DNA from 3 places in the Embleya sp. NPDC050493 genome. Region 3 is predicted to be linked to each of the others. Evidence: riboswitches for the same ligand, from Rfam matches in the RefSeq annotation. Region 3 holds a riboswitch; each other region holds the start of a gene.

Evidence for each region. A riboswitch is a leader RNA that binds a small molecule or an ion and turns the genes downstream of it on or off. The one in region 3 is predicted to bind cyclic di-AMP.
Region 1: linked by a shared signal. The riboswitch ahead of ACIBM5_RS08950 (transglycosylase family protein) and the one ahead of ACIBM5_RS28455 (NlpC/P60 family protein) in region 3 are both predicted to bind cyclic di-AMP.
Region 2: linked by a shared signal. The riboswitch ahead of ACIBM5_RS15780 (transglycosylase family protein) and the one ahead of ACIBM5_RS28455 (NlpC/P60 family protein) in region 3 are both predicted to bind cyclic di-AMP.

Annotation. Positions count from the first base shown of each region.
Region 1 covers NZ_JBITHP010000003.1:493,626-495,882, reverse strand. Annotated here, with positions in the region: gene ACIBM5_RS08955 ((Fe-S)-binding protein) at 1-744, shown strand, start outside; cyclic di-AMP (ydaO/yuaA leader) riboswitch at 1,192-1,425, shown strand; gene ACIBM5_RS08950 (transglycosylase family protein) at 1,458-2,257, shown strand, end outside.
Region 2 covers NZ_JBITHP010000006.1:371,469-373,725, forward strand. Annotated here, with positions in the region: gene ACIBM5_RS15770 (phosphoenolpyruvate hydrolase family protein) at 1-617, shown strand, start outside; gene ACIBM5_RS15775 (EthD family reductase) at 711-1,046, shown strand; cyclic di-AMP (ydaO/yuaA leader) riboswitch at 1,241-1,432, shown strand; gene ACIBM5_RS15780 (transglycosylase family protein) at 1,433-2,161, shown strand.
Region 3 covers NZ_JBITHP010000016.1:198,242-200,498, reverse strand. Annotated here, with positions in the region: gene ACIBM5_RS28460 (LuxR C-terminal-related transcriptional regulator) at 1-273, shown strand, start outside; gene ACIBM5_RS28455 (NlpC/P60 family protein) at 370-1,491, opposite strand; cyclic di-AMP (ydaO/yuaA leader) riboswitch at 1,501-1,681, opposite strand; gene ACIBM5_RS28450 (hypothetical protein) at 1,980-2,257, shown strand, end outside.

The DNA.
Region 1 (2,257 bases), on a different contig from region 3:
CCGGCGTCCTCCGCGTCCGGCACCTCCGTGCCCGCGCCCGACCCCGACGCGGGCACGGGTGCCTCGCTCATGCTCGGTTGTTTCGAACGGGCCATGTTCCCCAAGGTCGCCCGCGCCGCACGCACCCTGCTGCCCGGCCTCGCGGTACCCGACGACCAGGGTTGCTGCGGCGCGCTGCACGCGCACAACGGCGAGCTGAAGAAGGGACGCGCGCTCGCCCGCCGGTTGGGCGAGCGGCTGCCCGGCCGGATCGTCACCACCTCCGGCGGCTGCGCCGCGCACCTGGCCGACGTCATCGGCCGTGATCGGGTCGCCGAACTGTCCGAGGCGATCGACCCGGCCACGCTCACCGCGCATGCGCCGGCCGGGCACCGGATCAAGGTCACCCTCCAGGACTCGTGCCACCTGCGCAACGGCCTGAGCGTCTGGCGCGAGCCGCGGGCGTTGCTCGCGCGAGTGGCCGACTTCGTGGAGACCCCGGGCGCCGCCGAATGTTGCGGCGCGGCCGGCACGTACGCCCTGCTGCGGCCGGCCGCGTCCCGACGCATCCTCGACCGCAAGCTCGACGCGATCGAGGCGACCGGCGCCGAGGTCGTGATCGCGGTCAACCCCGGCTGCCTGCGCCAACTGCGCACCGGCCTGCGTCGGCGCGGGTCGCGGGTGCGCGCGATGCACCTCGCCGAGTTCCTCACCGCGTTCCACGCGCCGCCGACCCCCGCGGCCGGCGACCCGATGGCGGGCTGAGGCCAGGGGAGCCGGGGCCCGATGCGGCGCACGCAACTTCATAGGGGGAGCCGCGTGCGCCGTACCAGCTCCCGCCGCCGGCCCGATGCGGCAGGGACGGCAGACACGGCAGGCACCAGGCTCGGCCCAAAGAATCACCGGCCATATAGGGGTAATTCGGACAATACTTTGCCGACGCATGACGCACGTCACATCGTGCATACCGTTCGTCAGGAGCTCGCACACACCGTGAACCGAGTTTCCCGGATTCTCACCCTCTGCGATTCACCGGTAAACATTGAGTGAGCATTTCGGGCACAATGCGTACGGAGATCGGGACTTTAAGTCCCGTTATTCCACCCTTAAGACCCGATTCTTCGGTTTCGGCGAATCGTGATGTTTGGTTCCGCGCCGGGGGTGTGCGTAGCTTGGTGCTTCGCCACACCGGTCCGGTGCTCGGCGAAATGGTCTCCCGGTTCGCCGAATCCTGCCGCCGGAGCGAGGCCACGGTACGAAACCCGAAAGGCAGGAGCGGGGGAACCAAGTGGAATGCCGTCCCGGGCGTCTGTGACACAGACGCCCATGCGGACGGCTTGGGGTGAAGCCGTGCCCGTCCCTCTCATTCGAGGGTCGAACACGGCCGGGCGAGACTCTCCAGCCCGAATCCGACAGCTCACTTCGTAGGCGTGGGAGAAGGAAAAATCTTCGTGCAGTCGTTCATCACCCCTGCCCGCATGCCCAAGAAGACGCGTCTCGCGCTGACCCTCGGCATGGCCGGCGCCATCGTCGCCGCCCCGCTGATCACCGGTATCGCAACCGCCAACGCCGCCTCGGTCTCCACCTGGGACAAGGTCGCCATGGGCGAGAGCTCGGGCAACTGGCACATCAACACCGGCAACGGTTTCTACGGTGGCCTGCAGTTCACCCAGAGCACCTGGAACGAGTTCGGCGGTCAGCAGTACGCCCCGCGCGCCGACCTGGCCACCAAGGACCAGCAGATCGCCATCGCCGAGAAGGTCCTGGCCGTGCAGGGCCCCGGCGCCTGGCCGAACACCTCCGGCCCGGCGGGTCTGACCAAGGGCGGCGCCAAGCCCGCCGTCTCGCCGACCACCAAGTCCTCCGGCTCGGCCAAGACCTCGATCAAGGTCGCCCCCAAGGTCGCCGAGAAGCCGGTCGAGTCCAAGCCGGCGACCGCCCCCGCCCCGAAGATCGAGGTCGTCCCGGCCGCCGCGAAGCCCGCGTCGACCACCACCTCGTACTCCGTGGTCAAGGGTGACACCCTGTCCAAGATCGCCGCCGACAAGGACATCGCCGGTGGTTGGCACAAGCTGTACGCCGACAACCGCTCCGTGATCGGTGGCAACCCCAACCTCATCCAGGTCGGCCAGAAGCTCTCGCTGTCCGGCAAGGCCAAGGCGTCCGCCGCCACCGCCACCGCCGCCGCCAAGGTCGAGGTCGCGCCGAAGGCCGCGCCCAAGACCGAGACCGTCGCCGAGACCAAGCCCTCGGCGTCGGTGAAGGTCGCGCCGAAGAC
Region 2 (2,257 bases), on a different contig from region 3:
TCGTGGTCGAGATGGCGGGCGAGGTGCTGCCGGTGGTCCAGGGCACCCCGGTCCTGGCGGGCGTGTGCGGCACCGATCCGTTCCGGATCATGCCGCACTTCCTGGACCAGCTCGCCGCGATGGGCTTCGCCGGTGTGCAGAACTTCCCCACGGTCGGCCTGTTCGACGGCGTCTTCCGGCAGAACCTGGAGGAGACCGGGATGGGCTACGAGCTGGAGGTGGAGATGATCCGGCTGGCCGCCGAGCGCGGTCTGCTCACCGCCCCCTACGTCTTCGACCCCGAGCAGGCCCGCGCGATGGCCGCGGCGGGCGCCGACATCCTGGTCCCGCACCTGGGCCTGACCACCAAGGGCAGCATCGGCGCGACCACCGCGGTCACGCTCGACCAGGCGGTGGAGCGGGTGCAGCAGATGCGCGACGCGGCGGCGGAGGTGAACCCCGACGTGCTGGTGCTGTGCCACGGCGGGCCGATCGCCGAACCCGAGGACGCCGCGTACGTGCTGGCCCACACCACCGGCGTGGTGGGCTTCTTCGGCGCCTCCAGCATGGAACGGCTGCCCACCGAGGTGGCCATCACCGACCAGGCGCGGGCGTTCAAGAACATCGCCCTTCGGTAGCGCACCGCGCCGGACCCATCCGGGCACCACACGCCGGACGCACAGGCACCAACGGCAGGACGCACATCCACCACACGACCGTGAGGAGTCGGCGTGTACAAGCTGACCGTGCTGTATGGCCACCCCGAGGACCCGGCGGCGTTCGACGCCTATTACTGGGAGAAGCACGTGCCGCTCGCCCGCACCATGCCCGGGCTCACCGGCTGGACCATCGGCAAATGCGAACCGGACCCGTCCGGCGCGCAGCCGCCCTATTACCTGGTGGTCGGCCTGTACGCGCCGTCTCGCGCGGGTATCGAGGCGACCCTGGATTCGCCGGAGGGGCGGGCCACGGTGGCCGATGTCGCCAATTTCGCGACCGGCGGTGCGACGTTCCTCTGGGACGAGGAACGGGTAGTCGTACCTGTGGAGCTGCCCGCGACGGAATAGCTCGTCGCTGAAGCACGGGTGACCACGCGGCCGCGCACCGTCGACGCCGGCACCGTGACCTGCAGGGATGGCGACAAATCGGGCAAATCAGTGTTATTCCTCCCTATGGGGGACCTCACAAATCACCCGAAATGTTTGCCAACCCGGCGGAGCGGTGCGTAGCTTCGTGGTTGTTCGCACAAGCGGACTCCCCGGGCGGTACGCCGAATCCTGCCGCCGCCCGAGGGATGCAGTCGATATCGACTGGCGGCAGGAGCGGGGGAACCGAGTAAGTGCCGGCATCGGCCATGTCGATGTCTGGGGTGAAGCCATGCCTGTTCCAGGCGAGGCCGGGCCAATCGTCCGAACCCGACAGCTAACTTCGCAGGCGCCCGACGAGGTAATCAATGACCTTCCGTGCCATCACCGCTCCCGTTCGCTCGCTCTCTCGTGGCCGTCGCGCCGGCATCGCCGTCGCCGCCGGTGCGGGTCTCGTCCTCCCCCTCGTGGGCATGGCGGGCAGCGCGAACGCCGCGTCCTCGTCCACGTGGGACGCGGTCGCGCAGTGTGAGAGCACCGGCAACTGGAGCATCAACACGGGCAACGGCTTCTCCGGCGGTCTGCAGTTCACCCCGAGCACCTGGAACGCGTTCGGCGGCAGCCAGTACGCCTCCAGCGCCGCGCAGGCGACCAAGGACCAGCAGATCGCGGTCGCCGAGCGGGTCCTGGCGAGCCAGGGTCCGGGCGCCTGGCCGGTCTGCTCGCAGAAGGCCGGTCTGGGCAAGGGCGGCAACGCCTCCGCCACGGCCGACTCGTCGACCACCGGCAAGACCAAGAGCAAGGTCGAGCCGAAGGCCGCACCCAAGGCCGAGTCCGTGACCGAGAACGCGCCGAAGACCTCCGACGGCAACGCGCCGAAGGTCCGGGTGCAGCCGAAGCAGGACGCGCCGAAGTCGGCCGCGACCAAGCAGGCGTCGGGCTCCGGCACCTACACCGTCAAGGCCGGTGACACGCTGTCCGAGGTCGCCGCCAAGCTCGGCGTCAAGGGTGGCTACAAGGCCCTGTACGCCGCCAACGCGGGCGTCATCGGGGGCAACCCGAACGTGATCGGCGTGGGCACCCAGCTCGCCATCTGATCCAGCGTCACGACGTAGGCCCCGCCGAGTACTTCGGCGGGGCCTACGCCCGTGTCGCGACCGGCGTCGGGGCGGCGGGACCGGGGTCGGTCGGCG
Region 3 (2,257 bases):
GCGGTGTTCTCGCCGCGCCTGGCGGGCTTCGTGCTGGACGCGTTCGCGGCCACCGACGTGCCACCGATCGACGAGGATCTGGATCGACTCACCCAGCGCGAGCGCGAGGTGCTGCGGCTGATCGCACGCGGCTACGCGTACAAGGAGATCGCCCGGCGCCTGGTCATCTCGGTCAAGACCGTGGAGACCCATGTGTCCGCCGTACTACGCAAGTTGCAGTTGTCCAACCGGCACGAGCTGACCCGCTGGGCGACCGACCGGCGACTGGTCTGACCCCGGCGCACGCGGAGCACGAAAAACGCCGGCGTCCTCCCCCGGAACGGGTCCGGGGGAGGGCGCCGGCGAGGTCTCTACGCGCGACCGACGGGTCTAACCGGGTCGAACCGCCGCGTAGAACGGCATCGAGCCCACCGGTGCGTAGGTCACGTTCTTGCCCGGCCGCGGGGCGTGCACGATCTGCCCGCCGCCGACGTAGATGCCCACGTGCGAGTTGTCCGGGTAGTAGAACACCAGGTCGCCCGGCTGGAGCGCGTCCTTGGAGATCCGCGGACCGTCGTTGACCTGGGTCCAGGTGGTCCGGGTCAGGCTGACGTTCGCGGCCTTCCACGACGCCTGGGTCAGCCCGGAGCAGTCGTAGGAGTCGGGGCCCACGGCCCGGGGCGAGTACGGCTTGCCGATCTGGGCCTTCGCGAACGCGACCGCGGCCGCCGCCCGACCGGACACGGGGACATTGGTCGCCGGCGGCGGTGTGTCCGGCTTGTCCCGCGAGCTGCGGTCGTTGCCGGCGCGCGTCGTGTCCGTGCTGCCCGCATTACCCGGGTTACCCGTATTGCCCACGTGCTCGTCGGAGTCGAGCACTTCCTTCTTCTGCTGCTCGGTGAGCGTGTTCAGCAGCCGCTGGGCCTCGGCGAGCTTGGCCTGGATCTCGGTCTTGTTCTTGTTCAGCTCGGTCCGCAGCTTCTCCAGCTCGGCCAGCTGCGAGGAGGCCTCGGTGCGGTCCTGCTGGAGAACCCGGGCCTGCGCCGCGATCTGCTTCAGCTTGGCGGCCTGCTGACCGTCGAGCTGGGACATCATCTGCGACTTCTGCAGGAAGCCCTCGGGGTCGCCGCTGAGCGCCAGCGACAATGACGGCGGCAGACCGCCGCTGCGGTACTGGTTCGCCGCCAGGACACCGATCTGATCACGCAGAGCGTTCAGCGCGGTTTGTTCCTCGGTGATCCGGGCCTGCGTCTGGTTCGCGGTGCCCTGCTGCTTGGTGATCTGCTCCTCGACGCCGTTGGCGGCGTCGGTGGCCTTGATCACGTCACTGTGCAGCCGGTTGACGCGTTCCTTGGTCTGCTGGAACGACTGCGCGGGATCCGCGCTCGCGGTGCCGGCAAAGGTCATCACGCCGGTCATCGTCGCGGCGGCCGTGACCACGGTCGCTGCGGTACGCACGGCGGTGCGCGGCTTGGGCTTGCGGTGCTGCCCGGGTCGACGTTGGGACGCCACTGGTGGCGAGTCTCCTTCCTCGGCCGCCTACCGGGTTAGCTGACGGGTTCGGGCGGAAGAAGGCGCCCTACGGTGCCGAGGCACCGATTCACCCCAGGGACTGCGAGGGTCCCCGGTTCCGGCTTCCCATCACGATGACTGTGGTCACCCACTGTCACCGAAATGCGTCCCCGAATTCGGCGGTGGCGATCGTGTCGACCGGGTGGCCGACGTCGAGCCGATCGCCTGTCGCAGAACACTAGTCACAGAAGTATCACGATCATCACCACCAACCTTCGCATTGCCAAACCTTTACCAATCTCGCCGTTTCCTTCTCCGTGTATCAAGGGATAAGGCGCCTGGATTCCCGAAAGTCGATCTTGGACCGGTTTGGCGACTGTTGATCGCTTATAGCCCGCCGGAGAGTAATCGACCCGTGCCGGCTAGGCTGCCGGGCAACAATCGCGGCTTCCCGGTGCCGCGCGACGGTCGACGAGGAGTTGTACGACGTGGACGTTCTGCGGCAGATCCTGCTGGTCCTGCACATCGTGGGTATCGCGTCCCTGCTCGGCGGCTTCCTCACCCAGATGTCCGCGCTGCGCACCGGCGACGGGCGGATCGTGCCCGCGATGACGCACGGCGCGCTGACCATGCTGGTCACCGGCCTGGCCCTGGTCGGCGTGGTCCAGGCGGGTCTGGACGAGGACGTGGACAACGCCAAGATCGGCACCAAGCTGGTCATTCTGCTGGCCATCCTGCTGCTGGTCTGGGGCAACCGCGCCGCGGA